DNA from 2 places in the Micromonospora sp. HUAS YX12 genome. Region 1 is predicted to be linked to the other one. Evidence: riboswitches for the same ligand, from Rfam matches in the RefSeq annotation. Region 1 holds a riboswitch; the other holds the start of a gene.
What was found. Region 1 has a riboswitch for thiamine pyrophosphate ahead of ABIH81_RS15180 (ECF transporter S component). Riboswitches for the same ligand answer to the same signal wherever they lie in the genome.
Positions count from the first base shown of each region.

Region 2: it holds a riboswitch for thiamine pyrophosphate, as region 1 does, so the genes downstream of both, thiE (thiamine phosphate synthase) here and ABIH81_RS15180 (ECF transporter S component) in region 1, are expected to answer to the same signal.

Region 1 is NZ_CP157974.1:3,104,559-3,119,751, reverse strand. Features, by position in the region: gene ABIH81_RS15200 (acyl-CoA dehydrogenase family protein) at 1-1,825, opposite strand, end outside; gene ABIH81_RS15195 (DUF6328 family protein) at 1,934-2,434, opposite strand; gene ABIH81_RS15190 (SIS domain-containing protein) at 2,526-3,275, opposite strand; gene ABIH81_RS15185 (alpha/beta hydrolase) at 3,272-4,108, opposite strand; TPP riboswitch at 4,185-4,291, shown strand; gene ABIH81_RS15180 (ECF transporter S component) at 4,366-4,956, shown strand; gene ABIH81_RS15175 (ABC transporter ATP-binding protein) at 5,066-6,571, shown strand; gene ABIH81_RS15170 (energy-coupling factor transporter transmembrane component T) at 6,568-7,368, shown strand; gene ABIH81_RS15165 (hypothetical protein) at 7,380-7,622, opposite strand; gene ABIH81_RS15160 (hypothetical protein) at 7,992-8,360, shown strand; gene ABIH81_RS15155 (hypothetical protein) at 8,453-8,893, shown strand; gene gndA (NADP-dependent phosphogluconate dehydrogenase) at 9,158-10,600, shown strand; gene ABIH81_RS15145 (thioredoxin reductase) at 10,682-10,906, opposite strand; gene ABIH81_RS15140 (hypothetical protein) at 11,048-11,233, opposite strand; gene ABIH81_RS15135 (isoprenyl transferase) at 11,302-12,078, opposite strand; gene recO (DNA repair protein RecO) at 12,111-12,983, opposite strand; gene ABIH81_RS15125 (DUF4097 family beta strand repeat-containing protein) at 13,086-13,937, shown strand; gene ABIH81_RS15120 (acyltransferase) at 13,960-15,138, opposite strand.
Region 2 is NZ_CP157974.1:2,413,493-2,428,685, reverse strand. Features, by position in the region: gene ABIH81_RS11935 (ABC transporter substrate-binding protein) at 1-843, opposite strand, end outside; gene ABIH81_RS11930 (ABC transporter ATP-binding protein) at 1,128-1,910, shown strand; gene ABIH81_RS11925 (LLM class F420-dependent oxidoreductase) at 1,913-2,863, shown strand; gene ABIH81_RS11920 (cupin) at 2,860-3,168, shown strand; gene ABIH81_RS11915 (hypothetical protein) at 3,243-5,834, shown strand; gene thiC (phosphomethylpyrimidine synthase ThiC) at 5,881-7,473, opposite strand; gene thiD (bifunctional hydroxymethylpyrimidine kinase/phosphomethylpyrimidine kinase) at 7,491-8,279, opposite strand; gene ABIH81_RS11900 (thiamine phosphate synthase) at 8,362-9,027, opposite strand; gene ABIH81_RS11895 (thiazole synthase) at 9,090-9,863, opposite strand; gene thiS (sulfur carrier protein ThiS) at 9,869-10,069, opposite strand; gene thiO (glycine oxidase ThiO) at 10,060-11,190, opposite strand; gene thiE (thiamine phosphate synthase) at 11,184-11,810, opposite strand; TPP riboswitch at 11,805-11,916, opposite strand; gene ABIH81_RS11875 (DUF559 domain-containing protein) at 12,035-12,946, shown strand; gene ABIH81_RS11870 (aldo/keto reductase) at 13,219-14,190, opposite strand; gene ABIH81_RS11865 (nucleotidyltransferase domain-containing protein) at 14,229-15,026, opposite strand; gene ABIH81_RS11860 (ATP-binding cassette domain-containing protein) at 15,023-15,193, opposite strand, start outside.

The sequences.
Region 1 (15,193 bases):
CCACGTCGACCGAGTCGGTGTTCGACCACAGGCCGGTGAACAGCTCGTCGACTCGCAGCCGCGCCTGCCGGCAGAACAGGTCGGCCAGCTCGACGTTCTCCGGGTGCGCGTCCCGCTCGGCGTAGGCCCGGACACAGACCGCGCTCATCGCGAACAGCTCCGCGCCGATGTCCACCACCCGGCCGAGGAACGCCTGCTTGCGCTCCATCTTCCCCTGCCACCGGGACATCGCGTAGAACGTCGACCGGGCCAGCTTGCGGGAGGTCCGCTCGACGTGGCGCAGGTGCCCGGCCAGCGGCCCGAACTCCTGGTACGCCCCGGGCGTCTGCCCCTTGCCCACGGCGAGCGTGGGCAGCCACTTCGCGTAGAAGGCGCCGGCCCGCGCGCCCGCCCTGGCCTTGCGGCCCAGCCCGGCGTCGGGGTCGATGATGTCGCCCGCGACGGACAGGTGCGCGTCGACCGCCTCGCGGGCGATCAGCAGGTGCATGATCTCGGTGGAGCCCTCGAAGATCCGGTTGATCCGCAGGTCGCGCAGGAGTTGTTCGACGGCGGCCGGCCGTTCCCCCCGGGCGGCCAGCGAGCCGGCCGTCTCGTAGCCACGGCCACCGCGGATCTGGATCAGCTCGTCGGCGATCCGCCAGGCCATCTCGCTGGCGTAGAGCTTGACCAGTGCCGCCTCGATCCGGATGTCGTTGCGGTCGTCGTCGGCGAGCATGCAGGACAGGTCGAGCATCGACTCCATGCCGTACGTCGTGGCGGCGATGAACGACAGCTTCTTCGCCACCGCCTCGTGCTCGCCGACCGCGCGGCCCCACTGGACCCGGTCCGCCGCCCACTCCCGGGCCACGTTGAGCGCCCACTTGCCGGCCCCGACGCACATGGCCGGCAGCGAGAGCCGGCCGGTGTTCAACGTGGTCAGCGCGATCTTCAGGCCCTTGCCCTCGCCGCCGATCACGTTCTCCTTCGGCACGAACACGTCGTGGAACCGGGTGAGGCTGTTCTCCAGGCCGCGCAGCCCGACGAAGGAATTGCGCCGCTCCACGGTGATGCCGTCGCTGTCGCCCTCCACCACGAACGCGGTGATGCCGCCGCGCCGCCCCTCGCCGGCCGGCACCCGGGCCATCACCACCAGCAGCGTGGCGAGCGTGCCGTTGGTGGCCCAGAGCTTCACCCCGTTGAGCCGGTAGCCGGTGCCGTCCGCCGTCGGCTCGGCGGTGGTGGCGAGCCGGGCCGGGTCCGAGCCGACGTCCGGTTCGGTGAGCAGGAACGCGGAGACCTCACCGGCGGCGAGCCGGGGCAGGAACCGTTCCTTCTGCTCGGGCGTGCCGAACATCTTCAGCGGCTGCGGCACGCCGATCGACTGGTGCGCCGAGAGCAGGGCGCTGACCGCCGGGTTCACCGAGCCGACGAGCATCAGCGCCCGGCAGTAGTGCAGGTTGCTCAGCCCGAGCCCGCCGTACCTGCGGTCGATCTTCATGCCGAACGCGCCGAGCCCGGCCAGGCCGTGGAACACCTCGTCGGGGATGCGCGCGTCCCGCTCGATCGCCTCGCCGTCCACCTCGGACGCCAGGTACGCGCGCAGCGCGCCGAGGAACTCGTCCGCGCGGGCCACCTCGGCCGGGTCGGGGCGGGGCCACGGGTCGATCAGGTCGAGCCGGAACCGGCCGAGGAACAGTTCCTTGCCGAAGCTGGGCCGGTCCCAGGACGACTCGCGGGCCGCCTCGGCGACCTGGCGGGCCTCCTTCTCGGAGACCTGGCCCGCCTCGGCCGGCAACGGCCCCGCGCCGTCGGGTGACTCGGGCCGGCTGTTCTGTGTCGTGGTCACGACTGCCTCCTCGTCGGTCCGGCTGCGTCGACGCGTTCGACGAGAACGACGCTACCCCCGGGTGTTACCCAGGGGTAGCGCTGCGTGCACGTCCGATTTGGCGGACGGTCAGTCGGTGAGCGTCTGCGGATCGTCGTCCTCGTCGTCGATGTCGTCCTCACCCCAGTTGCGCCGGCTGAACGGCAGGATCGCCCAGAAGATCAGGAACCACAGGCCGGTGAGCGCGCTGAGCAGGAACGCGATCGGCCGGTCCAGCACGAAGTCGGTGACCAGCAGGACCGAGCTGACCATCGCGATCAGCATGAAGAACAGGCCCCCGGTGGCCATCCGGTGGGCGAACCGGACCAGCTCCGGCTTACGCCCCTGCCGGAACAGCGCCCGGTGGAACGCGACCGGAGAAATGATCATCGCGGCGGACGCGGCGGCCGTCAGCAGCGCCAGGATGTAGACGTCGCGCTGGAACTCGGTGGTCCGGCCGAACCCGTTGCTGAACGGCAGCGTCAGCAGGAAGGCGAAGAGGATCTGCACGCCGGTCTGCGCGACCCGCAGCTCCTGCAACAGATCGGCGAAGTTGCGCTGCCAGCGCTGCTTCTCGGATTCCTTGGACACTCGCGGACCTCCCCGGGAGACGGCACGGCCGGCGGGGAGACACCCACCGGCAGCACCGCCTGTGCCCCGTCCGGGCGATCACGAAACCGGTTCAGGAACCGCGGCGGATGCGGCCCGCGTACCGTGCCTCCAGCTCGGCGTTGTGCTCGTCGCCGCCGGTGATGTTCGCGGACAGGTAGACCGGCGGGCGCTGCCCCGCCGCGACCAGCCGGGCCACCACCTCGGCGACGATCTGCTGGGCGAGCAGGGCCGCGGTGATCGAGGAGACCGCGCCGACCGCGCCACCGCCCGGTAGCGGCAGCGTGGCGTCGCCGTACGGGGCGCCGTTGTCCAGCACCACGTCGGCGAAGTCGGCGAGCTTGCGGCCGGACGGGTGCCGCGAGGTCATCCGGGCCGAGTGCTGCGCCGAGGTGATCGCCACCAGGCCGTGCCCGCGTTCCTTCACGATGGACGCGAACTCGACCATCGCCCCGTTCACGCCCGAGTTCGAGGCCAGCACGAACACGTCCTGCGGCCGGATCGGCGCCAGCTCGTAGAGGCGGTGCGCCACGGCCGGGTCGCGTTCCAGCTTCGGGCCGAGCACGTCGGCCGGGTCGCCGCCGATCAGCACCAGGTCACGCAGCGCGATCCGGTTGGTGGGCACCAGCCCACCGGCCCGCCCGGCGATCTCCATGGCCAGCGCCTCGGAGTGCCCCGTACCGAACGCGTGCACCACAGCGTCGGCCCGCAGCGCCGCCGCGATCAGGTCGGCCGCGTCGGCCACGTTCTGCCGCTGCTCGGCGGCCACCCGGCCGATCGTCTCGGTCACCACCGCCAGGTACGCGTCGGCGCTCACCGTCATGCCTCCTCCGTTCCTGCGCACCGGGCGAGGATCGCCTCGGCCAGCGGGCCGGGCGCCTCGTCCGGGATCCAGTGGCTGACCCCGGGCAGCACCACGAACCGGTAGTCACCCGTGACGTGCGCGGCGCACGCCTGCGCGGCCGTCCGGCCGATCGCCACGTCCTTGTCGCTCCAGACGAACGTGGTGGGCACCCCGACCGGGGCGACCGCCTTCATGTCCGTCCCGGTCATCGCGCGGTACCAGTTCAGCGCCGCCGTCAACGCCCCCGGCTCGCGCATCGGCTCGGCGTACCGGGTCACCGCGCCGGCGTCGCCCACGCCGCTCAGCAGCTTGCGCAGCGTGGCGCCGTGCCACGCCAGCAGCACCTTCTCCGCCGTACCGGGCTTGCGGAACAACGCGATGTAGGCGGACTTGACCTTCTGCCGTCGGTCGGTGGCGAGCGCGTGGCCCATGGCGGCCGGGTGCGGCACCGACACCGCGGTCAGCGTCCGGACCCGCTCCGGGTGCGCCGCCGCCAGGCCCCACGCCACGATCGCGCCCCAGTCGTGGCCCACCACGTGTGCGCGGGTCACCCCGAGCGCGTCGAGCACCGCCGCCGCGTCGGCCACCAGCTCCGGAATCCGGTACGCCCCGACGTCCGCCGGACGCGCGCCGGGCGAGTAACCACGCTGGTCGAGCGCGTACGTACGCAGCCCGGCGGCGTGCAGCGCGGGCGTGACCGCGTCCCACTCCCCGGAGTGCTGCGGGAAGCCGTGCAGCAGCAGGACCGGATCACCGCCCTCGGGGCCGCCGGCGCGTACCTCGAACGTCAGTCCCCGCGCATCCACCAGCATGATCGCCACCATACCGACACTCGCCCTGCTGGGCCGGGGCCCGTCGTCGGTGCTAGCGTCTGCGACGAGACAACTTCACATCCGACAGGGGAGCGCACAGCGCTGAGAGTGCGGGCCGGTGCCCGCAGACCCTCGAACCTGATCTGGGTAATGCCAGCGCAGGGAGTTCGGTCGACCTCCAGCCGCGTCGCCGTCCGGTGACCACCGGGCGCGGCGTGCGTCTTCTCCTGGTTCACCTCGACGAACTGGGAGCCACCATGAACCACACCGACAGCAACCGCTGGCGTACCGTCGACATCGTCGTCGCCTCGGTCATCGCCGTCGCCTTCGGCGTCGTGTTCCAGCTCTGGAACATCCTCTGGAAGGGCAGCGACGGGCCGTTCGCCTTCTTCGCCCCGCTGCAGTCGGTGATGTACGGCGTCTGGCTCATCCCGGCCGTGCTGAGCGCGCTGATCGTCCGCAAGCCGGGTGCGGCGCTGCTCACCGAGACCGTCGCCTCGACCGTCTCGGTGCTGCTCGGCTCCCCGTACGGCGCGATGGCGATCCTCCAGGGCGCGGTGCAGGGCCTGGGAGTGGAGAGCGTCTTCGCGGCCACCCGGTACCGCAGCTACCGGCCGGTCACGGCGGCGCTGGCCGGGGCGGCGGGCGGCCTCTTCGCCACCGTGTTCGACGCCCTGTACTGGTACCCGGGCACGAGCTGGACGACCTTCCGGCTGCCCTACATCGCCTTCGGTGTGCTCAGTTGCCTGCTGGTGGCCGGCCTGGGCGCGGTGGCCCTCACCCGCGCGCTGGCGAACACCGGCGTCCTGGACCGCTTCCCCGCCGGCCGCGACCGCGCCCTGGTCTGAGGCCTCACCCCCGCCCGGTGATCAAGGAGTTTGCGTCCGCCGGGCACGGTTCTCCGGACGCGAACTCCTTGATCACGCAGGCTGGGCCGGGAGAGGGGGTGGGTGGTCGGTGAGCGGGGTGGTTCTGCGGGGGTTCGGGTGGCGGCATGGGGGGCGCAAGCGCTGGGCTCTGCGTGGGGTGGATCTACGCGTGGAGAGCGGCGAGCGGGTGCTGCTCCTCGGTGCCTCCGGGGCCGGTAAGAGCACGCTGCTGGCGGCGCTGGCCGGGCTGCTGCCGGAGGACTCCGGCGAGCAGGAGGGCACCGTCGAGATCGACGGGCTGGATCCCCGCAAGGCCCGCGAGCGCGTCGGCATCGTCTTCCAGGACCCGGAGACCCAGCTCGTCATGGCGCGCTCCGGCGACGACGTGGCGTTCGGGCTGGAGAACCGGGGCGTACCCGCCGGGGAGATCTGGCCCCGTGTCGACGAGGCACTGGGCCGGGTCGGCTTCCCGTACGACCGGGACCGCCCGACCGTCGCGCTCAGCGGCGGCGAGCAGCAACGGCTGGCGCTGGCCGGCACGCTCGCCCTGCGCCCCGGACTGCTCCTGCTCGACGAGCCCACCGCCAACCTCGACCCGGCCGGCGCCACCCTGATCCGCCGGGCCGTCGCCAACGCCCTCGACCCGGACACCACGATGGTCCTGGTCGAGCACCGGGTCACCGAGGCGCTGCCGCTCGTCGACCGCGTCGTGGTGCTGGAACCCGGCGGCGGGGTACGCGCCGACGGGCCACCCGAGACGGTCTTCGCCGCGCACGGCGACGCCCTGGCCGCCGCCGGGGTCTGGGTACCGGGCCACGTCGCGCCACCCCGGCACGCCACCACGCCGCCCGGCGACGTGCTGCTCACCGCCGACCGGCTCGGCCTCCCACCCCGGCTCGACCCCACCGATCTTCGGGTACGCGCCGGCGAGGCGCTCGCCGTCCTCGGCCAGAACGGGGCCGGCAAGTCCACACTGGCGCTGCTCCTGGGCGGCCTGCTGCGACCCGGAACGGGCACCGTCACCGCGTCCGCCGAACTGGCCGGGCGGGACGCGCGTACTCCCCCGCACCGCTGGCGGGCACCCGCGCTGGTACGCCGGATCGGCTCGGTGTTCCAGGATCCGGAGCACCAGTTCGTCACCGCCACGGTGCGCGACGAGCTGGCGCTCGGGCCGCGCCGCACCGGCCGTCCCGAGACGGCGGTGACCGCCACCGTGGACGAGTTGCTGCACCGGTTGCGGCTGGACCGGCTGGCGGGCGCCAACCCGTACACCCTCTCGGGCGGCGAGGCGCGGCGGCTGAGCGTGGCGACGGCCCTGGCCACCGCGCCCCGCCTGCTGATCTGCGACGAGCCCACGTTCGGCCAGGACCGGCGGACCTGGCTGGAGCTGGTCGACCTGCTCGCCGAGCTGCGCGACGCCGGGCACGGCCTGGTCGCGGTGACCCACGACGAGGACTTCGTGGCCGCGCTGGCCGACCGGACGCTCACCCTGCACCGGTCACCGTCCGACGCGGAGCACTCCCCCGGCGGGCGGCCCTCGGCCGGCGCCGAGCGCTCGGGCGACGATGGTCCGGCTGCCGGACGTGCGCCGTGATCGGCCTCGAACCGGTCGCCGCACCCGGCGCTCCGCTGGCCCGGCGCAACCCGGTGGCGAAGCTGGCCGCCGCGCTGGTCTTCACACTGATCCTGGTGGCGACGCTCGACCCGGTGGCCCCGGCCATCGCCATCGCCGTCGAACTCGCGGTGCTGCCGCTGTTCGGCGTCCGCTACCGGGTGCTGGCCCGCCGGGCCTGGCCGCTGCTCGCCGGCGCCGTCGGCATCCTGGTCACACTCGTGCTCTTCGCCGCCGATCGCTCCGGCCCGGTGCTGCTCCAGGCCGGCCCGGTCCTGGTCACCGAGGGCGTGCTGGTCACGGCGCTGGGCCTGGTGCTGCGGATGCTCGCCGTGGCGCTGCCCGGCATCGTCGTGTTCGCCACCACCGACCCGACCGACCTGGCCGACGCGCTGATCCAGAACGCGAAGGCGCCCGCCCGGTTCGCCATCGGGGCGCTCGCCGCGTTCCGGATGGTGCCGCTGCTGGAACAGGAGTGGCGGATGATCAGCATGGCCCGGCGGGCCCGCGGCGTCGACGCCGGCCGCAACCCGGTGGCCAAGCTGCGGCTGTTCGCGTCCACCGCGTTCACGCTGCTGGTGGGCGCGATCCGGCGGGGCACCCGGCTGGCCGTGGCGATGGACGCGCGAGGCTTCGACGCCGGCATCCCGCGCACGGTGGCCCGCCCGCAGCGGTTCGGCCTCGCCGACGGGCTGTTGATCACCGGAGCGGCGCTGCTGGCCGGTGCGGCGCTGCTGGTCAGCGTGCTGCTCGGCACCTTTCGGCCGCTGATCGGGTGACCACCCAGCGGTCAGCTCGGCGACCGCCGAACAGGCCGGGCGTACTGGCCGCCGACGACCAGAACGGCTGCCATTCCGGCCAGCGACGGCAACATCCACCACCAGCCGAACGGGCTGCCGTCGTGCACGCCGGAGATCCACGCGGCGCTGATCGCAATCACTCCGGTCAGCAGGAAACCGGCGAACGGCGGCGCCATCAGCCGTGCCGCCAGCAGGCGGCGGTGTCGCCGGCCGGCGCCGGCTGCGGCGTACATGGCCCGTTGCCGAACCTGGCTGGTCGAGATGACCGTGCCGACGCTGACCCAGAGCAGGCAGACGGCGGCCGCACCCGCCGCCGCCGTCCAGACACCGACAGTCAGTTCGGGAACGGCGTGGTCAGGGCCAGGACGAGACGCCTTGACGCGGGCGCGGCACCGGCCGTCGAGATCGGCACCATCGCGGCCGGCACGGTGAGGGCCAGCAGGACAGCACCCGGTACGGCGGCCTCGACCGGCAGAGCAGCATGCAGGCGAGACCGACGGCGGCGAGGCTGAGGGCCAGCCGGGACGCGATCGCCAGGAGGGGCCGTACCGAGGGCGGTACCGCCAGCCCCAGACAAGGACGGTCCGGGGACGGCGAACATCGTGCAGTCCTTCACGAACGGCGGAGGCTGGCCGGTTCCCCTTCGGACCGGCAACAACAGCTTCGGGGAGCAGCACATCCGCATCGGCGGCAGCACCCGGAACACCGCCAACCACGAGCTGACCAGTTTCGCGAAGACCCAGTGGGCCGCGGCTCTCAAGAAGTCCTGGATCGAGGGCCGGTTCCCCGGTTCGGAGGTCTACAGCCACAAGTACGAGACCCCCGGGGGCACCAACCGGACCATGTGCGTGGTCGTCGACACCAACGATTTCACGTACTCCGGCTCCAACTACGGCGACAAGGGGATCATCACGGCGTTCTGGATCGCCGGGCACTACTCCACCGCCACCTGCAACAGCAGCCCGGGCTGATCCCGGACGGCGAACTACAGTTGATGACCGGTGTGTCGCGGGCTCGACCGGAGCCCGCGACACACCGGCATTGCCGAATGAGAGGGCGAGCGGTGTCACGCAGCATCACCGGGCACGTTCATTTCAACCCGGACCGTTCCATGCGCCTCGTGCTCGCCGGGCCGGACGGCCCGGTCGACGCGGGAACCACCCGGCGCTCGGCGGAACTCGGCCAGATGGCACAGGACGCCGCTGCCCGCATCTACGGATCCGGCCCGGTGGACGTTTCGCTTCTGGTGGACCGGCCGCCATGGCTACGACCGGGAATGATCGTACGGATGCCCGCCTCAGCCGACCCCGGGGAAGCGACTCGGCACCCCTACGGTCAGGTGGTCGATTTCCTGCCGGTCGGCGGCGTGGTCGTATGGCATCCCGAGAGCAGCGCGGGCATACACGCTCCGGAAGATCTCGTCGTCTGCGATCCCGCGTCCGTGGATCCGCGCATCGTCGGGGAGATATCCGACCACACCGGTATTGCCGCCACCTTCGAATGACCGTTTCGACGTTCGCCCGGCGAGCCGTTGAACCGATCAGGGGTGGCCTACGGCGGCACCCCTGATCGGTTCATTCAAGCGGGATCAGATGTCGCGAAGGTTGATCCCCACCCGCTCGACCGCAGAGGCGGAACCGCCGGGGCCGTGGCACGGGAGCGCACCGGGAGCAACCGGGAACTCGCCGTCAGCACACGACCCGGTCCGCTGCTCGGCCGGCCGCGATACGGTCACAGGACGCAGCACGGACGAGAGGTGGCGGTACGCATGGCAGAGCAGGCGACGGCGCAGATCGGGGTCACCGGTCTGGCGGTGATGGGCCGCAACCTGGCCCGGAACCTGGCCCGCAACGGCTTCGCCGTGGCGGTGCACAACCGGTCGCCGGAACGTACCCGCAGGCTGGTCGCCGAGCACGGCGACGAGGGCACGTTCGTGCCGTCGGAGTCGCTCGCGGACTTCGTCGGCTCGCTGGAGCGGCCCCGCGCGGTGATCGTGATGGTGAAGGCCGGCGCGCCCACCGACGCCGTGATCGACGAGCTGGTTCCGCTGCTGGAGGAGGGGGACATCATCGTCGACTGCGGCAACGCGCACTTCGCCGACACCCGCCGCCGGGAGGAGGCGCTGCGCGCGTACGGGCTGCACTTCGTCGGCACCGGCGTGTCCGGCGGCGAGGAGGGCGCGCTGCTCGGGCCGAGCATCATGCCCGGCGGGTCGGCCGAGTCGTACCGCAAGCTGGGGCCGATCTTCGAAAAGATCGCCGCGCATGTGGACGGTGAGCCCTGCTGCCGGCACATCGGGCCGGACGGCGCGGGCCACTTCGTGAAGATGGTGCACAACGGCATCGAGTACGCCGACATGCAGCTCATCGCCGAGGCGTACGACCTGTTGCGGGCCGGCCTGTCGGCGAGCCCGGCGGAGATCGCGGAGATCTTCCGGGAGTGGAACGGCGGCGAGCTGGGGTCGTTCCTCATCGAGATCACCGCCGACGTGCTCGGTCACACCGACGCGGCGACCGGCCAGGCGTTCGTGGACGTGGTGCTCGACCAGGCCGAGCAGAAGGGCACCGGCCGCTGGACCGTGCAGAGCGCGCTGGACCTCGGCATCCCGATCACCGGGATCGCCGAGGCCACGTTCGCCCGGTCGCTGTCCGGGCACGCCGACCAGCGGGAGGCCGCCCGCCGCGTGTTCGGCGACGCGGGCGAGAAGTGGCAGGTGGACGACCGGGAGACGTTCGTCGAGGACGTGCGCCGCGCGCTGCTGGCCAGCAAGATCGTCGCGTACGCGCAGGGGTTCGACCACATCCGGGCCGGCAGCCGGGAGTACGACTGGGGCATCGACCTGGGCGGTACGGCCACCATCTGGCGGGGCGGCTGCATCATCCGGGCCGGCTTCCTGGACCGGATCCGGGAGGCGTACGACGCGGAGCCGGAACTGTCGACGCTGCTCGCCGCGCCCTGGTTCGCCGAGCGGGTCAGCAACGGCGTACCGGCCTGGCGACGGGTGGTGGCCGACGCGGCCCGGGCGGGCGTGCCGGCCCCGGCCTTCGGGTCGTCGCTGGCCTACTTCGACGGGCTGCGGGCGCAGCGGCTGCCGGCCGCGCTGATCCAGGGCCTGCGGGACAACTTCGGCGCGCACACCTACCACCGGGTGGACCGGGACGGCTCGTTCCACACGCTCTGGGCGGGCGACCGCTCCGAAGTGGAGGCGTGAGCCGCGCGGGCGTGGGCCGCATCGACACGGGCGTTGGCCGCATCGGAACCAGCCCGGGCCGCCCCAGCCCCGGAGTGCGGCTCACCAGGCCCGCTGACCGTCCGGCTCGGGCGCCCATCCGGCGGCCGGCTCCCCCGACGCCAGCTCGCCGATCTCACCGGAGCGGACGGCCGGGGTGTGCCCGAGGTCGGCGCACCACCGCTGCGCCACGTCGGCGCACAGTGCGGCGACCGCGTCCCGGCGGGCCGGTTCCACCAGGTCGGCGACGGCCAGGGCCGCAGTCATCTCGTACCGGAGATCGCGCATCCTCCACCCCCCGTGGTGGGCGCGAGGCGCGCCCTGCGCCGATCGTAGAGCGGAACGCCCCGCGCCCGGCGGGAAAGCCGGATGCGGGGCGTCACGCTCGGGCCGGACGTCGGCCGCGGCCACCAGGGCCGAACATCGCGGTCAGAAGAACCGGCGATGCTTGGCCTTCTGCGGCCGCACCAGGTCGGCTCCCTTGGTCAGCAGACGGCTCACCCCGGACGGGCCGCGACGGGCCTCCAGGGTGTGGCTGAGCCGGCGCGCGCCGGCCGCCGCCAGCGGCACGGCGACCGCCATGACCGCCCACTGCGCGATCCGCTTCTGAATCATGTGGTTCACCTCCGCGTTTGCTGTCTACCGGTACGGGTACCCAGCGCGGCGCGTCGGTAAGCGTGACGTCAGGCGCCCGGGGCGACCGGGTTGGGCAGGGCGCCGCCGAAGCGGCGGTCGCGCTGGGCGTACAGCTCGCAGGCGTACCAGAGGTGGCGGCGGTCGAAGTCGGGCCAGAGCGTGTCCAGGTAGACCAGCTCGGCGTACGCGGTCTGCCAGAGCAGGAAGTTGGAGATGCGCTGCTCGCCGGAGGGGCGCAGGAACAGGTCGACCTCGGGCACCTCGGGGTGGTAGAGGTAACGCGCCACCGTCTTCTCGTTGACCTTGGCCGGGTCGAGCTTGCCGGCCGCCACGTCGCGGGCGATCCCGGCGGCCGCGTCGGCGATCTCGGCCTGGCCGCCGTAGTTGACGCAGAACTGCAGCGTCAGCGTCGAGTTGCCACGCGACATCTCCTCGGCGGTCTGCAGCTCGGAGATGACGCTCTTCCAGAGCCGCCCGGCCCGGCCCGACCAGACCACGCGTACGCCCAGGTCGACGAGCTGGTCCCGGCGACGGCGGATCACGTCGCGGTTGAAGCCCATCAGGAAGCGGACCTCGTCCGGCGAGCGCCGCCAGTTCTCGGTGGAGAACGCGTACGCGGACAGGTAGGGGATCCCCATCTCGATCGCGCCTTCGACCGCGTCGAACAGGCTGTGCTCGCCCTGCTCGTGCCCCTTGGTGCGGGGCAGGCCGCGCTCCTTGGCCCAGCGGCCGTTGCCGTCCATCACGATGGCGACGTGCCGGGGCACCGCGGCGGGCGGCAACGCCGGCGGACGGGCGCCGGAGGGGTGCGGGGTCGGCGGCACCGGCTCGCGGCGGGTCGCCCTCGTCGATCGGATCACTCGGTCATCTCCCTGTTCACACCGGCGACGGGCCCGGCGCCGGAGCGCGGCGGGACCACATCCGGCCCCGCGCCGCCGGGCGGCGGGACCGCGCCGGACGCCGGGGCACCCCGGTCGACCAGCGGCAGCGAGCGTAGCGCGCGCTCCAGATGCCACTGGAGGTGAGCCGCGACCAGCCCGCTGCACTCCCGGCGTACGCCGGTCTCGGCCGCGTCGGCGTACCCCCAGTCGCCGGAGGTCAGCGCGGACATCAGCTCCAGCGTGGCCGGCGCGGGGTGGGCGGCGCCGGGCGGCCGGCAGTCCGGGCAGACCGCGCCGCCGGCCGGTACGGAGAACGCGCGGTGCCGGCCCGGCTCGCCGCAGACCGCGCAGGCCGCGAGCGCCGGCGCCCAGCCGGCGAACGCCATGCCGCGCAGCAGGTACGCGTCGAGCACGAGCGTGGTGGCGTGCTCGCCGCGGGCCAGCGACTTCATCGCGCCGAGGGTGAGCTGGAACAGCCGCAGCGACGGCTCGCGCTCGACCGGGGTGAGCCGCTCGGCGGTCTCGGCGATCGCGCTGGCCGCGGTGTAGCGGGGGTAGTCGCCGAGGAACCGCTTGCCGTACAGCTCGATCGCCTCGACCTGGCTGACGGTGTGCAACGAGCTGCCCTGGTTGCCCTTGGGGTCACCGGCGAGCTGGAGGTCGACGTGCCCGAACGGCTCCAGCCGCGCGCCGAACCGGCTCATGGTGCGCCGCACGCCCCGGGCCACCGCGCGCAACCGGCCGTGCCGGCGGGTGAACAGCGTGATGATCCGGTCGGACTCGCCCAGCTTCTGCACACGCAGCACCACCGCGTCGTCGCGGTAGAGCTGTCGGCGGTACCCGGCCATCAGGCCATTCTCCCTCCGGGTGCGATCTCAGGGTCGGCTCGGGGTGCACCGTCGGGCGATCCCCGATGTGCCGGGGGTTCGGCCGGACCTAGTGTGCTGGCCATGGCTTCGCTCCGCACCGCTCCCCGGCCGCGCACGGGTTTCCAGGCACGCACTTCCTTCCGGGCACGCACGGGTTTCCAGGCACGCGGCGTGGTGGCCGCCACCGCGGCCACCGCCCTCATCGTCCTCGCCGGGTGTGACACCCTCTCGTTCCGCCGCCTCGACTTCGACCAGACCGAGCGGACGAAGATCACCAAGATCACCGTGGACGACGACGGCGCCGGCGACGTCGTGGTCCGGGCCAACGGCCCCGCGGACCAGGTACGCGTCAAGCGCGTGGTCCGCTACCAGGGCGACGAGCCGAACAGCCGGTACGAGATCAAGGGCGACGAACTCGTCCTGCCCACCGACTGCGGGCACCGGTGCAGCATCTCCTGGGAGGTGACCGCGCCGCCCGGCGTGGTGGTGCGCGGCGGCACCGGCTCGGGCAACGTCGACCTCAGCGACGTCGGCGCGGTGGAGTTCACGCTCAGCTCCGGCGACCTGACCATCAGGGGTGCCACCGGCGAGGTCCGCGCGTCCACCACGTCGGGCAACATCCGGGTCGTCGAGGCGGCCGGCCCGGTGCGGCTGCGGGCCCGCTCCGGCGACATCGAGGCCCGGCGGCTCGCCTCCGCGGTCGACGCGGAGACCACCTCCGGCAACATCGTCGTCGAGCTGGACGAGCCGGCTCCGGCCCGGGTGCACGCCACGAGCGGAGACGTCGACCTGGCCGTACCGGCGGGCCGCTACCGGGTGCGGGCCACCGCGACGTCCGGCGACACGGACGTGCGCGTCACCGACGACCCGACCGCGTCGGTGCAGCTCGAAGCGTCCGCCACCAGCGGCAACGTCACGGTCAGCACCCGCTGAGCGGGCCGTACCCGATGGTGGCTCAACCGGGCGCGTCCCGCCGGGACGCCGGGACGCCGCCGTCCGGGCCGGGACGCTTGGGGGCCTCGGCCGGGCGGCGCGGCGCCGGCACCCGGGCGCCGACGCCCACCAGCGCGTCCTCCGCCCCGGCGGGGGCCGGGCTGGCCGGAGCGGCCGCCGCCCGGCCGGCCACGGTCCGCCGCGGCTTGCCCGGGAGCAGTTCCGGGGTACGCCGGGCGGCCACGTCCTCGACCCAGCCGACGAGCAGCGTCACCACGCCGACGAGCGCGAAGACCAGCCCCACCCGCAGCCACAGGCCGACCGGGTCGCGCGGCGACCAGCCGACCAGGCCGACGAGCGGGGTGAGGAGCACCACGAACGGCATGTGCCAGAGGTAGACGGTCAGCGCGCGCCGGTTCACCACCGTGACCGCCCGGCCGAGCACCGGCACGCGGTCGACCCAGGTCACCCCGGCCGGCGCCCGGCCGATCGCCACCAGGATGAACGCGGCCGACCAGAGCGCGTTGCCGAGCGGGATGTCGTTGATGTCGTACCCGCGCGGGCCCGGGTGGGTGACGATCCAGGCCAGCCCGGCGGCGCCGACCACAGCGGCCACCGGCAGCAGCACCCGGTTGCGCATCCGGCGCAGCAGCCCGTCGTGGTGGGCGAAGCCGAGCAGCCAGGCGCCGAAGTAGAGGCCGAACTCACGCAGCACCGTCGGCGGGTTCGCCAGGACGCCGGCCTCGATCGCGGCCAGCAGCAGGTACGGGGCGGCGAGCGTGGGCAGCGGCGCCCGGCGGAACAGCCAGAGCACGAGCGGCGAGGCGAGCACGAACCACAGGTAGTCCCGCAGGTACCAGATCGGGCTCAGCGCCAGCCCACCCCAGTAGTTGGCCGGCGGGTCGCTGATCGGGAACAGCCAGAGCAGCACCTTCGGGCTGAACGGCAGCCCGGTGAGCAGCATGGCCGGCACGAAGACCGCGGCGACCACCCACAGCGACGGCAGCAGGCGGCGCAGCCGGCGCCCGACCGCGGGCACCCCGCTGCGGTCGAGTGACGCCGCCATCAGCGACCCGGCCAGGGCGAACATCACCGACATGGCCGGGAACACCAGCGTGAGCGTGGCGTAGCCGGTGACGTGGTAGGTGACGACGCGCAGGATGGCCAGGAAGCGGAGCAGGTCCAGATAGCGGTTTCGCATCAGCTCACGGCGGGGTCCGGGGGCAGAGACAATGGTCCCTACCCTGCTCCCGGAC
Region 2 (15,193 bases), 690 kb from region 1:
GGCCGGGACGGCGGCCGGCACGTTCTTCTTCAGGATCTCGGCCGCCTCGTCCGGGTTGGCCAGCGAGTACTCCAGGCCCTTGAGCAGCGCGGCGGTGAACTTCTTCACCATCTCCGGCTTCTCCTTGGCGATCTTCGAAGACGTGATCAGCGCGTTGCCGTAGAGGTCCTGCATCACGTTGCTGTACGGCAGGACGACCGGCTTCTTCTTGGTCACCGTCTCCACCGTCGGCTGGCCGACGACGAACTGGCCGATGCCGTCCACGGAGCCCGAGCCGAGCATGCCGATGAGGCCCTGCGCCTCACCGTTGACCCAGGTCACCTTGCTGCCGTCGATGCCGGCGAGCCGGGCGTACGTCGGGAAGAGGTTGCGCACGACGGACGTCGGGGTGTCGGCGAGCTTCTTGCCCTCGAGGTCCTTCGGGGTGGCGATGTTCTTGCCCTCGACCGTGACGATCGCGGCCATGGTGCGCTGCTGGATCGCGGCCACCGCCACGAAGTCCTTCGCCTGCCCGTTGCCGAGCTGGAGGATGCCACCGGTCAGGTCGATCGGGCCGAAGTCGGCCTGGCCGCCGGTGATGGTCTGGATGACGGAGCCGGTGCCCTGACCGGGCTTGATGTCGACGTCGAAACCGGCCTCCTTGAAGAAGCCCTTGTCCTTCGCCACCCAGGCGTAGGAGTCACGCCCGAAGTTGCCGAAAGAGGTGAGGTACGTCACCTTCTCCAGCGCCGCGCCGTTGCCGCCGCCGCTCTCGGACTTGTCCGAGTCGCTGCTGCAGCCGCCCACCAGGGCGAGGGCGGTGGCCAGAGCCGCGGCGGCGACCGTACGGGTCAGCCTTCTCATCAGTGCACCATGTCCTTTCCGACCAGGACTTCTTCGCCGGTCGGGTCGTGGGTCCGACGGGGTCGGCAGGTGAGTTCGGCCGACTGGACCGTCGTGAGGGGACTCTTCGCGCGCAACAGCGTACGAGAAGGCAGATGACGTGCCGCCGCCGTCCCGGTTGCGGAACGGAAACGAAGTTGCGTGACGGAAAGCGGACTGACGTCCACCCCGGACAGTGCTATAAGCACGGTCCGCTACGCTAGCCCGGCTCGCGTTAGGGACGACGTGGAAGGGAGCCGGCGGAGATGATCCGACTGTCCGGGGTGTCCCGCACCTTCGACGGCCGTTCGGGGCGGGTGGAGGCGTTGCGCGGCATCGACCTCGACGTCGCCGAAGGCGAGTTCGTCGCCGTCCTCGGCCGGTCCGGCTGCGGCAAGTCCACGCTGCTGCGCATGATCGCCGGCCTGCTGCCGGTCACCGGCGGTGAGATCACCGTGGGCGGTACGCCGATCACGAAGCCCCGCCGCGACGTGGCGATGCTGTTCCAGCGGCCGGCGCTGCTGCCCTGGCGCTCGGTGCTGGACAACGTGCTGCTGCCGGTGGAGATCTTCGGCTGGCGCCGCGCCGAGCACCGCGACCGGGCCCGCAAGCTGCTGGAGATGGCCGGGCTGGGCGGCTTCGAGAAGCGCCTCCCGCACGAGCTGTCCGGCGGCATGCAACAGCGCGTGTCGCTGTGCCGGTCGCTGATCGGCTCGCCCCGGGTGATGCTCATGGACGAGCCGTTCTCCGCGCTCGACGCGCTCACCCGTGAGGAACTCTCCGGCGAACTCCAGCGGGTGCACATGGAGACGAAGGCGACGATCGTCTTCGTCACCCACTCGATCGACGAGGCGGTGCTGCTCGCCGACCGGGTCGTCGTGCTCAGCCCGCGCCCCGGCCGTATCCGCCAGGTGGTCGAGGTGAACGTCCCCCGGCCCCGCACGCTGGGCCGCCACGAACACCTGGCCGACGTCGCGCGGATCAGCGCCGAGCTGCACGAACTGCTGATGGAACGGGACGCCCCGGGCGTACCCGTGGGAGGACGGTGACCATGCGGGTCTCGGTGTTCACCGAACCCCACCGCGGAGCGGACTACGACGACCAGCTCCGGTTCGCCCGGCTGGTCGAGGAGACCGGCTTCGAGGGCTTCTTCCGGGCCGACCACTACCGGGCCATGGGGGACGAGCCGGCGCTGCCCGGCCCCACCGACGCCTGGCTGACACTCGCCGCGCTGGCCCGGGAGACCTCCCGGATCCGGCTCGGCACGTTGGTCACGTCCGCCACCTTCCGGCTCCCCGGGCCGCTGGCAGTCATGGTCGCCCAGGTCGACCGGATGAGCGGCGGCCGGATCGAGCTGGGCATCGGCGCCGGATGGTACGAGCGCGAGCACACCGCGTACGGCATCCCGTTCCCGCCGGTGAGCGAGCGCTTCGACCGGCTGGCCGAGCAACTGGAGATCGTCACCGGGCTGTGGCGCACCCCGTCCGACGAGACGTACAGCTTCACCGGCGAGCACTACCGCCTGGTCGACGCGCCCGCGCTGCCCAAGCCGGTGCAGCAGCCCGGCCCGCCGGTCATCGTCGGCGGCCGGGGACCGAAGCGCACCCCCGAACTGGCCGCCCGCTACGCCGACGAGTTCAACATGCCGTTCAAGAGCGTGGCCGAGACCGCCGCCGCGTACGAGCGGGTGCGGGAGGCGTGCGACCGCGCCGGGCGGGACGCCTCCGGCCGCGCGCCGCTGACGCTCTCCGCCGGCATCGTGGTGGCGATCGGGCGCACCGACGCCGAGGCGCAGCGCCGGGCCGCGCCGCTGCACGTCACGAGCGCGCTGCCGCCGGAGGACCCGGTGGTCGGCTCCCCCGCCCAGCTGGTCGACCGGATCGGCGAGTTCGCCGCGATCGGGGCCACCCGGGTGCACCTGCGCCTGATCGACTTCGACGACCTCGACCACGTGGAGCTCATCGCCGCCGAGGTGCTCCCCCGACTGGACGGACCGCGATGACCGAACTCTCCGCCGGCCTCGAACTCGGCCCGGTGGGCCAGGAGATCGTGTACGAGAACGACCGGGTACGCGTCTGGCACATCCGGCTGGAGCCGGGTGAGCGGCAGCCGCTGCACCGCCACGACCACCCGTACCTGGTGGTGGCGATCCAGGGCGCCAAGAACGTGGTGCAGACGATCGACGGCACCACCATCGACGCCGACGAGCCGACCGGCGGCGTGGTCTACCGCGACCCGGGCGCGGTGCACATGCTCACCAACGTCGGCGACACCACCTACCTGGCGCGCCTGGTCGAGCTGAAGTAGCCGCACCGGCAGGTTCGCCGCGCCGCGCGGCGGCAAGGTGGCGATCGGGGGCACCGGGCCGTAACGTGCCCGACATGGCCTTTCGGACGTGGGGCAGGCTGCTGCTCACGGCGCTCGGGGTGAGCGTGCTGGCCGGGGCCGGCCAGTTGGGCATCGCGTACGGCTTCGGAGTCGTACGCCTCGACGGCGCGTTCGTGGACGTCTCGGCCAACCGGTGGCCCGCCCAGCTCGTCTGGGTGGGCTGGTTCGCCGCGGTCGCCACGGTCGCCGGAGCCGTCCTCACCGAGCGCTTCGCCCGCCGCGACGACGATCAGGGCGGCACCACCGAACTGCTCTCCATCGCCGGCGTGAGCGCGCTCGGCGCGATGGTGGTCGCACCGCTGTGCATGCAACCGGCCCGCGCGGCCGAGCTGGGCGGATCCGTCGACCCGGTCTGGGCCGCCGGCATCTGCGCCGCCCTCGGCGCGGTGGTCGGAGCGGGCGCCGCGATCGCCGTACTGCTCAAGCCGCCGTTCGGCTGGGGCGTGGCGATCACCGCCGGGATCGTCTGGCTGATGGCGCTGCTGTCCGTCGCGCCCACGATCGTCTCCAGCCACCCGCTGGCCACGGTACGGCTCGGCGTCCTCGAACCCTCCTGGCTGGATCCGGAGGCGGCGCAACGCCTGTCCATGCTGCTGCTGCCGGTGCTCGCGCTGCTGGCCGGAGGGGCGGTCGGCGTACTCGCGCGCCGGGCCCAATGGCCGCCGCTCGTCGGCGGCGCGGCCGGCGCGGCCGGCCCGGTGCTGGTCGCGTTCGCCTACCTGACCGCCGGTCCCGGCTCGGCGACCGACCGCTACCAGGTCGCGCCCTACTACGGCGCGCTGATCGCCGTGGTCGCCGGTGCGCTCGGCTCGACCGCCACCACTGTGCTGCCCCGGCCGCTCACCGCCACCGGTGATCCCGACGCCGTCGAGGCCACCGACATCCTCGCGCCGCTGCCGCACTCGTCCACTCCGGGCGTCCCGGCCGTCCCGCCAACGCCTCCGGTGACCAGCGGCGCCGCCGCACCGGCGCACTGGAACTGGCCGGAGTCCGGTGGCTCGGCCACGGTGCCGGCACCGGGCGGTACCGATCTTCCCGCCGCCGATCAGCCGGCCGTCGCCGGGCAGCCGCCGGGCGACCGTCCGTCCGTCGTCGACACGAGCCACGGCCAGCCCATGCCGGGCCTGCTGCCCCCGGGGCGCCGGACCTCGGCCATCGACGTCCTCGCCGCGAGCCGCCCCGACCCGGTCCCAGGCACGGGCACGGGCACGGGCACGGGCACGGCACATACGGACAGCACCGGCGAGGCGGTCACCACTGATCGCACAGCGACCACTGATCGCGCGCCCACCGGCGACCGCTCCTCCGGCACCTCCACCGCCGCTGCGTCCGGGCCGGTGACCGGCATCCCGGCGGACAGCGAGACCGTCTCCGCCACCGCCCCGGGTGCCGGGTCGGAGGCCGGGACGGACGATGCCGCACCGGAAGCGGCGGCGACCGCGCCACGGGTGACGCGGCCGCGCCGTAGCCGCGCCAGCCGGTCCGGCGGCACGACCGACGGATCGACGTCACCCGCCGACGGCACAGCAAGCCGCGCCGCGGACGCCACCTCGAAGGACGCGTCATCCGCCACCGGCGGCGCCGTCGAGGGCCACGTTCCCGGCCCGCGTACGGACAGCGGCGCCCTCGCCGGACCGGTCCCGGCCGACGCGGACAGCGACACCCCCGCCGCGCCACCGGCCGACTCCACCGCCGGAACCGGCCGCCCCACCCGCTCCCGGCGCCCCCGCACCCCGAAGGCCGGACCGCGCGCCGGCGCCCCCGCCTCCCCCGAGTCCGGCCCGGCCGACGCCGCGACGACGACGCCGAGCGGGCAGGCCGACGATGCGCCGACGACGCCGAGCGGGCAGGCCGACGCCGCGACGACGGCGAGCAGCCCGGCTCCCCGCACCGACTCCCCCACCGGGGACGTCGCATCGTCCGGGCGTACCGGACGCAGCTTCTTCTTCGACGACCCGGCGCCGGCCCCGTCGCCCCGGCTCCGGTTCCCGATGTTCGAGGACGTCACCGGAGCGCCGGGCGAGGTACGCCCGGCCTGGCCGATCACACCGGCCGCCCGCCCCCACCGCGCCACCACCGAACCGGACGCACCGGCCCGGGACGGCGCGGAGGCGAACGTCCCGGCCGAGCCGGCGCCGCGCCCCCGCCACCGGGGCCTGCCCGAGCCGGGTGCGAGCACCGGCTGGGACGCGCTCGCCACGAACGCCCGTCCCGCCGGGCCGCTGTCCCGGCCGGAGGCAGGGACCGCAGGGCCGGTCGCCCGGCCGGAGCCGGAGACGGCCGTACCGGCCGAGGCCGGTGCGGCTCTGCCGGAGGCCACCTCGGCGGCGACCGAGACGGACTCCCGGCACGGACGGCACGCCGAATCGGACGACGCCGACGCGCCCGCCGGGAAGTCGAAGCCGCTGCGCGGTCTGTTCCGCCGCAACCGGGGTGCCAAGGGCGACCCGGAGCCGGCCGACCGTACGGCCGGGCCCGGCGACGCGGCCGACGACGAGTACGTGGACTGGGTCGCCGGTCTCGCCTCGGACGACAACGCCGACGACGCCCGCTCGCTGCGTACCGGACGGCACCACCGCGACTGAACGGCGGCCGGGGCGGGCCGGAACGCACGGCCCGCCCCGGCCCCGCTCACGCCAGCGGCAGGTAGACCCGTGACCCGGAGGCGACGAACTCCTCCGACTTGCCGCGCATGCCTCGCGCCGCGTAGTCCTTCAGCTCCTGGGTGATCTTCATGGAGCAGAACTTCGGCCCGCACATCGAGCAGAAGTGCGCGGTCTTGGCGGGCTCGGCGGGCAGCGTCGCGTCGTGGTACGCCCGCGCGGTCTCCGGGTCGAGCGCCAGGTTGAACTGGTCGGACCAGCGGAACTCGAACCGGGCCTTGGACAGCGCGTCGTCCCACGCCTGCGCGCCGGGGTGCCCCTTGGCCAGGTCGGCCGCGTGCGCCGCGATCTTGTACGCGATCACGCCCGCCTTCACGTCGTCGCGGTCGGGCAGCCCGAGGTGCTCCTTCGGGGTGACGTAGCAGAGCATGGCGGTGCCGAACATGCCGATCATCGCCGCGCCGATCGCGGAGGTGATGTGGTCGTACGCGGGCGCGACGTCGGTGGTCAGCGGACCGAGCGTGTAGAACGGCGCCTCGTGGCACCACTCCTGCTGGAGGTCCACGTTCTCCTTGATCTTGTGCATCGGCACGTGCCCGGGGCCCTCGATCATCACCTGCACGTCGTACTCCCAGGCGACCTTCGTCAGCTCGCCGAGCGTGCGCAGCTCCGCGAACTGCGCCTCGTCGTTGGCGTCCGCGATGGACCCGGGGCGCAGGCCGTCGCCGAGGGAGAACGTGACGTCGTACTTCGCGAGCAGCGAACACAGCTCCCGAAAGTTCGTGTAGAGGAAGTTCTCCTCGTGGTGCGCCAGGCACCAGGCGGCCATGATCGAGCCGCCCCGGGACACGATGCCCGTCACCCGGTCCACCGCGAGCGGCACGTACGGCAGCAGCACCCCGGCGTGCACAGTCATGTAGTCGACGCCCTGTTCCGCCTGCTCGATCACCGTCTCGCGGAACACCTCCCAGCTCAGCTTCACCGGGTCGCCGCCGACCTTCTCCAGTGCCTGGTAGATCGGCACGGTGCCGATCGGCACCGGCGCGTTCCGCACGATCGCCTCGCGCGTGGAGTGAATGCGCTTGCCGGTGGACAGGTCCATCACGGTGTCCGCGCCCCACCGGGTCGCCCAGGTCAGCTTCTCCACCTCCTCGGCCACCGACGAGGTGACCGCCGAGGTACCGATGTTGGCGTTGACCTTCACCAGGAACGCCTTGCCGATGACGGCCGGCTCGCACTCGGGGTGGTTGACGTTCAGCGGCAGCACCGCCCGACCGGCCGCGATCTCGTCCCGGACGAACTCCGGCGCCACCGACTCCCGGATCGCCACGAACTCCATCTCCGGCGTGACGATCCCGGCCCGGGCGTACGCGAGCTGCGTCGGCCGCTTCCCGTCCACCCCCGCCAGCGGCGTGCCGGCGCCGCGTACCGGGGCGACGTCGCCGCGCTCGGCGATCCACGGCCCGCGCAGCGCGGGCAGCCCCACCTCCGGGTCGGAGCCGGGACCGGAGGTGTCGTAGAGCCGTACCGGAGGGTTGTCCCCGGTCAGCGTCACCTCGGCGAACGGCACCCGGATGTCCGGGCGTGACCCTTCCACGTACACCTTGCGACGTGCCTGCATGACAGCCTCCCTGTCGCTCATGCGGACCAGCCGAAGTGGTCCAGCGGGCCGCGTCCCGCGCCCAGCTCCCAGGTCCGCGCGCCGGTCAGCGCGCGGGTGACGTACTCCTTGGCGGCGGCCACCGCGACCGGCACCGCGTCGCCCGCGGCCAGCCGGACCGCGACGGCGGCCGAGAACGAACAGCCGGTGCCGTGGTTGTGCCGGGTGTCCACCCGGGGCGCGCGCAGCAGCCGCGTGCTTCCACCGCCCGCGAGGACGTCGACCGACTCGCCGTCGGCGTCCACGTCGCCGCCGGTCACCACCACGAACGCCGGGCCGCGCGCCGCCAGCGCCTCCGCCGCCGCGACCATCTCCTCCACGGTGCCCACCGGGCCTCCGGTGAGGGCCGCGGCCTCCGCGCAGTTCGGCGTCGCCACCTCCGCGTACGGCAGCAGCCGCTCGACCGCCTCCACCACGCCGAGCCGGTGCCCGCTCGTGGCGACCAGCACCGGGTCGACGACCAGGTGGGGCAGCCGCCCGGCGCGGGCCGCCTCGGCCACCGCGTCGGCGACCGCCGGGGTGCCGAGCATCCCGCTCTTCACGGCCCGGACGTCGAAGTCGCCGAGCACGCTGTCCATCTGGTCGCGCACGGTCTGCGGGGGCAGCGGCAGGACGGCGTCCACGCCCCGGGTGCTCTGCGCGGTGACGGCGGTGAGCACGCTCGTGCCGTACGCCCCGAGCGCGGCGAACGTCTTGAGGTCGGCCTGGATGCCTGCTCCCGCTCCGGAGTCGGATCCGGCGATCGTGAGGATCGTGCTTGGCGTCACTGCGTTCCTTCTCCGGTGGTTGCGGTTGAGAGCTGCGGCCCACCGTGCCCACTCCGGGCGGTCAGGCTTGATCCCTGCGTGGTCACGGTCGGCCGCAGCCCTTCTCGTGCGGGCCTTCGTCGGATCGCGCGGGGTGGGTGCGCGCCACACGGGTGGCCGCCTCCTCGAAGGCTCTGCCCAGCGTGGTGGCGGTCTCGGTGGGGTCCGGGGCGCGCATGATCGCGCCCAGCACGGCTACTCCGGTCGCGCCCGCCTCGACGCATGCGGTGACCTGATCCGGGGTTTCGATGCCGCCGAGGGCGAGCACCGGGACCGGGCTGGCGTCCACCAGCGCGGCGAGTCCGGCCGCCCGTAACGCCGGGCCGTAGCCGGGCTTCGTCCGGGTCTCGTGGACCGGGGACAGGGTCACGTAGTGCTCGGTGGTGAGCCGGGCCAGCTCGGCGGTGTCGTGGCAGGAACGGCCGACCAGCCCGACGGCGGGCGGCGGGTACGGGCCGGCGGCGCTCAGGTGCACCGCGTCCCCGTCGAGCGGGTCCGGCCCGGCCACGACGAGCGTGCCGCCTGCCTCGGCGAGGACCGCGCGCAGGTCGGCGGCGAGCGCGAGGCGCTCGGCGCGGGGCAGGTCCTTCTCCCGCAGCACCACCCACCGCACTCCCCCACCCACCGCCGCCGCCACCACGTCGACGAGCGCCCCCCGCGCCACCCGCCGATCGGTGAGCACCACGACTCCGGTCGGCTTCCGACGGATCTTGGTACGTGGCCGCCCGTCCAGGGGCGCGCGCGTACCAAGATCCGCAACACGTGAAGCGGTCACAGGTCGGGCCGTCCCTCATCGGGCGTGGAGGCCAGCGCGTGGAAGCGGCGGGCGATCCGGCCCGCGCCGTACGCCAGCCGCCCGGCCTCGACCGCGTACCGCATCGCCGTGGCCATCGCCACCGGGTCGGCGGCCCGGGTCACGGCGCTGGCCAGCAGCACCGCGTCGCAGCCCAGCTCCATCGCGAGCGCGGCGTCGGAGGCGGTGCCGATGCCCGCGTCGAGCACCACCGGCACGTCGACGGCCTGCCGGATCAGCCGGATGTGGTGCGGGTTGCCGATGCCCAGCCCGGAGCCGATCGGCGACCCGGCCGGCATCACCGCCGCGCACCCCACGTCGGCCAGCCGCCGGGCCAGCACCGGATCGTCCGAGGTGTACGGCAGCACCGTGAACCCGTCCGCCACCAGTTCCTCGGCGGCGCGCAGCAGCTCCACCCCGTCGGGCAGGAGCGTGCGCTCGTCGCCGATCACCTCCAGCTTCACCCAGTCGGTGTCGAACGCCTCCCGGGCCAGGTGCGCCGTCTTCACCGCCTCCACAGCGGTCCGGCAGCCGGCCGTGTTCGGCAGCAGCCGTACACCGCACCGCTCCACCAGGTCCAGCAGGCCGCCCGACCCGCCGGGCGTGGTGTCCACCCGGCGCAGCGCCAGCGTCACCAGCTCGGTGCCGGAGGCGCGGATCGCCTGCTCCAGCACGTGCAGGTTGGCCGCGCCGCCGGTGCCGAGGACGAGCCGGGAGCCGAACGTGACCCCGCCGATCTCCAGCGTGGACATCCGCCTCACCCGCCCTGCGTGGCGCTGAGCACCTCGACCCGGTCGCCGTCGCGCAGCACGCTCTCCGGCCAGCCGCCGCGCGGCACCACCTCGCCGTTCACCGCGACCGCGAGCCCGCGCTCCCGGTCGGTGACGGTGCGGATCACCTCGGCGACGGTGACGCCGTCGGGCAGCGTCCGGCCGGTGCCGTTGACGATCAGTTCCACGTGTGCTCCTTCCCGAAGCGGTCCGGGGTGAAGGGGGCGAGCGCGGGATCCGGCTCGCCGGTGACGATCAGCTCGGTGACCAGGTCCGCGGTGACCGGGGTGAGCACGATGCCGTGCCGGTGGTGCCCGGTCGCGGCGAGCACGCCCGGCTGCCCGGGCAGCGGCCCGATGATCGGCGCGTTGTCGGGCGTACCGGGGCGCAACCCGGCCACGGCCTCCACCAGCTCGTACTCGACGAGTTCCGGCACCAGCTCCGCGGCGGCGCGCAGCAGCGTCAGCACGCCACCGGCGGTGACCTCGGTGTCCGCGCGCTCCTCGACGGTCGCCCCGACCACGACCTCACCGCTGTCCCGGGGCACCAGGTAGACCGACTCGCTGTCCGCGTACCCCCGGATCACGTGCCGGAAGCCCGGCGGACCGCCACCGGGTGCGCGCAGCCGCAGCACCTGGCCCTTCACCGGGCGGACCGGCAGGCCGGTCAGCGCCGCCGCGCCGCATCCGGCCGCGACCACCGTCACGCGGGCGTCCACCTCGGACAGCGCGCCGACGCGGGCCGGGCGCAGCTCCACGCCGGCGCGCTCCGCGGCCGTGCGCAGCGCCGCGACCAGCCGCCGCGGGTCGACCTGGTGGTCGCCGGGTGCCACCGCGCCGCCGCGCACGCGCGGCGCCAGCGCCGGCTCGCGGTCGCGCAGCTCCGAGGGGCGCAGCGGCGTGATCGGCAGTCCCAGCCCCCGCTGGTACGACCACAGCCGCCCCGCCTCGGCCAGGTCGTCGGCGGTGAGCCCGACGACGAGCGTGCCCTCGGTACGGTGGCCGATGTCGGCGCCGCTCGCCCCGGCCAGCTCGGCGGCGAAACCGGGCCAGCGGGCGGCGGACTCGACGAGCAGCGCGGTCAGCTCGTGCTCACCGAAGTACGCCTCGGCGACCGGCGACAGCATCCCGGCGGCCACCGACGAGGCACCCGACCCAGGCCGGTCATCGTGCACCACCACGCGCAGTCCGCGTTGCGCGCACCGCCACGCGATCGCCCACCCGATCGGCCCGCCCCCCACCACCGCCACGTCGGTAAGGAAGGGCCCCCTCTTAACGCCTCCGGTAGAGGAAGGGCCCCCTTTTAACACGTCAGCGCCCGCAGCAGCTCGGCGGTGGCGTGCGCGGGATCGGCGGCCAGGCTGAGCGCGCCGACCACCGCCACCCCGTACGCCCCGGCGGCCCGCAGCGCCGGCACGCTCGCGGCGGTCACCCCGCCGATCGCGATCACCGGCACGCGCACCGCCTCGGCGACCGCGCGTACCCCGTCGGGGCCGATCGGTTCCGGCAGGCCGGACTTGGTGGTGGTGACGTGACACGGGCCCACGCCCAGGTAGGTCGCGCCCGCGTCCACCGCCGCGCGGGCGCCCACCGGCTCCCGTGCGGTCGCGCCGAGCACGGCCTCCGGGCCGAGCACCCGGCGCGCGGCGGCCACCGGCAGGTCGTCCGCGCCGACGTGGCCACCGGCGGCGTCCACCGCGAGCGCCACGTGCAGCCGGTCGTTGACCAGGCACCGCGCCCCGTACGGCCGGCACGCCTGGGTCACGCGGCACGCCAGCTCGTACGCCTCCCGGTCGGTGGCGTCGTCCTCCACACGCACCTGCACGACGAGTTCGGCGCCCGCCACGGGCAGGGCGGCACGCAGCACGGCTAACGGGTCACGCCCCGGCCGGGTGTCGGTGATGAGATGCAGTCGTCCCAGGGACAGCACGGCAACGCTCCTCCCTGCGCCGGCATTACCCGGATCAGGTTCGACGGTCGGGGGCTCCCAGCCCCCCTCTCAGCCCGGTCCACACCGGGCTCCCGTGGGTCACTTGCGGCCTACCGTACGACGCCTCCCGCCCGTACGGAAGCCCGGGTGAGGTTTTTCCCAGGAACCGTTCACCTGCCGTACCGGGGCGACGGGTGACCGTCTCGTCACGACACGCTGCCGGGATGCCCGTTCCCGCCCGTGTCCCGCGCCGCCTGGCGATCCTGCCGTTCCGGGGCGGCCGTGCCGTCTCCGGAGGGCTGCTCACCTGGACGATGCTGCGCGGGCCGACGTGGATCCGCCTGCTGCCGGACGTGTACGTGCACCGGGACGGATACCGCGCCGACGACCACCGGATGTGGTGCGAGGCGGTGGCGTTGCGCCTGCCGCCGGGTGCCGTGCTGGCGGGACGCAGCGCCGCCTGGTTGTCCGGCGCGGACGTGCTCACCCGCGACGCGCCGGTCACAGTGCTGCTGCCGACTGCCGCTCGACTGCGCCCGCACCCACGGTTGCGGGTGGTCCGGTCGCCGCTGCCGGAGCGGGACCGCACCCTCGTCGGCGGGCTGCCGGTCACCACCGGGCTGCGTACCGCGTTCGACCTGGGTCGGCAGGGCTCACTCGCCGAGGCGCTGGTCGCCGTCGACGCGCTGCTGCGTCGACGGGTCGTGCGGCTGCCCGTCCTGCGGGCCTACGCCGCCGACCGGCCGGGCTGGCCGGGCGCTCCGCTGTTGCGCGAGGTGCTGGCGATGGCCGAGCCGCAGAGCGAGTCCCCGATGGAGACGCGGCTGCGGCTGCTCCTCCTCGACGCCGGCCTCGGCCCGCTCACCGCCCAGCACGAGGTGCACGCCGGTGGGCGCTTCGTGGCCCGGGTGGACCTGGCCTGGCCGGCACTCCGCCTCGCGGTCGAGTACGACGGCGACCACCACCGCGAACGGGCGCACTTCCGGCGGGACGTGGCGCGCCTGAACGCGCTCCGCGCGGCCGGCTGGGTCGTGCTCCGGTTCACCGCCGACGACGTGCTACGCCGTCCGGACGCCACAGTCGCCCTGGTGCGCCAGGCCCTGGCAGAACGTCGCGCCGCCGCAGCAGACCACTGAACCGTGCCCGCCGCCCGCCGCCTGCCCGCCGCCCGCCGCCTGCCGGGCTGCCTGCCGCCTGCCGCGCTGCCCGAGCACCACGGGCGTCAGGCCCGCACGCAGACACCTATGGCGTTCCACTCGTCGTCAGAATCAGCCGCGAGTGGAACACCATGGGTGTCTCGAGGCCCTTTTGGCACCCATGGTGTTCCACTCGTCGTGAGCGCTGCCTCTGGGTGGAACGCCATGGGTGCCCGACGCGCGGGGCGGGCGCGTTGGTGCGGCAGGGGCTGTCAGAGGATGGCGTCCAGGGCGTCCAGGGCGTCCAGGTCCTCGTCGGTGGGCTGCCAGGTGCCGGCTTCGGCGTTGGCCCTCACCTGCTCGGGGGTCGTCGCGCCGGCGATCACCGACGTCACCGCGGGACGGGCCGCCAGGCCGCCGATCGCCACCTGGAGCATGCTGATCCCGCGCTCGGCCGCGTACGCCTCGATCGCCTCGATGACGTCCCAGCGCGCGGCGGCCAGCCGCTCGGCGTACCGGCCGCCACCGGCCAGGCGGCTGCCCGCCGGGGGCGCCTCGCCCCGCTTGTACTTGCCGGTGAGCAGCCCGTTGGCGAGCGGGAAGAACGGCAGCATGCCCAGGCCGAACCGCTCGCAGGCCGGGATCACCTCGTCCTCCACCGCACGCTCCAGCAGCGAGTAGTGGTTCTGCGCGGAGATGAACCGGGTACGCCCCTGCGACGACGCGGTCCAGTCGGCGTCGGCGATCTGCCACCCGGCGAAGTTGGAGTTGCCCAGGTAGCGCACCTTGCCGGCGGTCACCAGGTCGTCCAGCGCGGCGAGCGTCTCGTCGATCGGAGTGCCCGGGTCGGGCTCGTGCATCTGGTACAGGTCGATGTGGTCGGTGCCGAGCCGGCGCAGCGACGCCTCGACCGCGCGGGCGATGTAGCGGCGGGCGCCCCGAGCGCCGTGGTCCGGCCCGTTCGCGCCGTTCATGTCCATGCCGAACTTGGTGGCCACCACCACGTCGTCACGGCGGCCCTTGAGCGCCTGGCCGAGCAGTTCCTCGGAGGCGCCCTGCGGTTCACCGTAGATGTCGGCGGTGTCGAAGAAGTTGATCCCGGCGTCGAGCGCGGCGTCCACCACCGCCCGGGTGCCGTCGAGATCGAGTTTGCGGCCGAAGTTGTTGCAGCCGATACCGACCACTGACACCACGAGCCCGGAGTCGCCCAGCCGGCGATAGGTCATCTCACTCACGAGATCCACCCTATGCCCGCTCACCGGGCGCTCACCGGGCGAGCACCTCAGCAAAGCACCTCGGCGGCCAGCACCCGGGCGGCACCGATCGTCGCCGCCAGTTCCTCGGGGGTACGCCCCACCGCGCCGAGCAGGGCCTGCGCCCGCTCGGCGAAGCCCGGCGGCGCGCCCGGCAGGCGCCCGGCGGAGGCGATCATGCCCTTCTCGTTGACCAGCCACCGTCCGGCCCGGCCGTGCAGCGCGTGGACCAGCACCCCGACCACCCGGAACAGGCAGCCCGCCACGTAGCCGGCGTCGCCCCCGGCCGCACCCTTGGCCGCTCCGTCGAGGAGCAGCCCGGTCTCCCAGCCACCGGCCACCAGCGCGGCGCCGAGCGCGGGCGGGTAGCCAGCGGTCTCGGCGCGCAGCGCGGTCAGCTCGCCGGTCGGGTCGCCGAGCACCCGTGAGAGCGCCACCTCCCCGGCGTACGCGTGCGAGTAGAAGCCGAGCGGATGCCCGGCCTGCACCTCGACCGTGTAGCGGCCGGCCCGGCAGTCCGCCCAGACCCGGTGCACCCGGTCCAGGTCGCGGTAGATCCAGTCCACGGCCACCCCGCCGACCCGCAGCCAGCCGCCGCCGTCGACCCACGGTCCCCAGCCGCCCGGGGCGGTGAGGTCCACCGGCCCGTCGGCGATCGAGGCGGCCACCGCGCGCAGCCCGGCCAGGTCGGGCGTACCCCGGTAGTAGAGGCCCAGGTCCCAGTCGGAGTCGGGCCGGTGGTCGCCGCGGGCGCGGCTGCCGCCGAGCGCCACCGCGACCACGCCGTCCACCGCGCACAGCCGGTCGGCCAGGTCCTGGTCGATCACCCCACGTCCCAGACCGGCTCCGGCGTCTCCACCACGTCGCCGTCGCCGCGGAACAGCACGAACCGGTCGAAGGTACGGGTGAACCACCGGTCGTGTGTCACCGCGACCACCGTCCCCTCGAACGCGGTCAGCCCGGCCTCCAGCGCCTCGGCCGAGGCCAGGTCGAG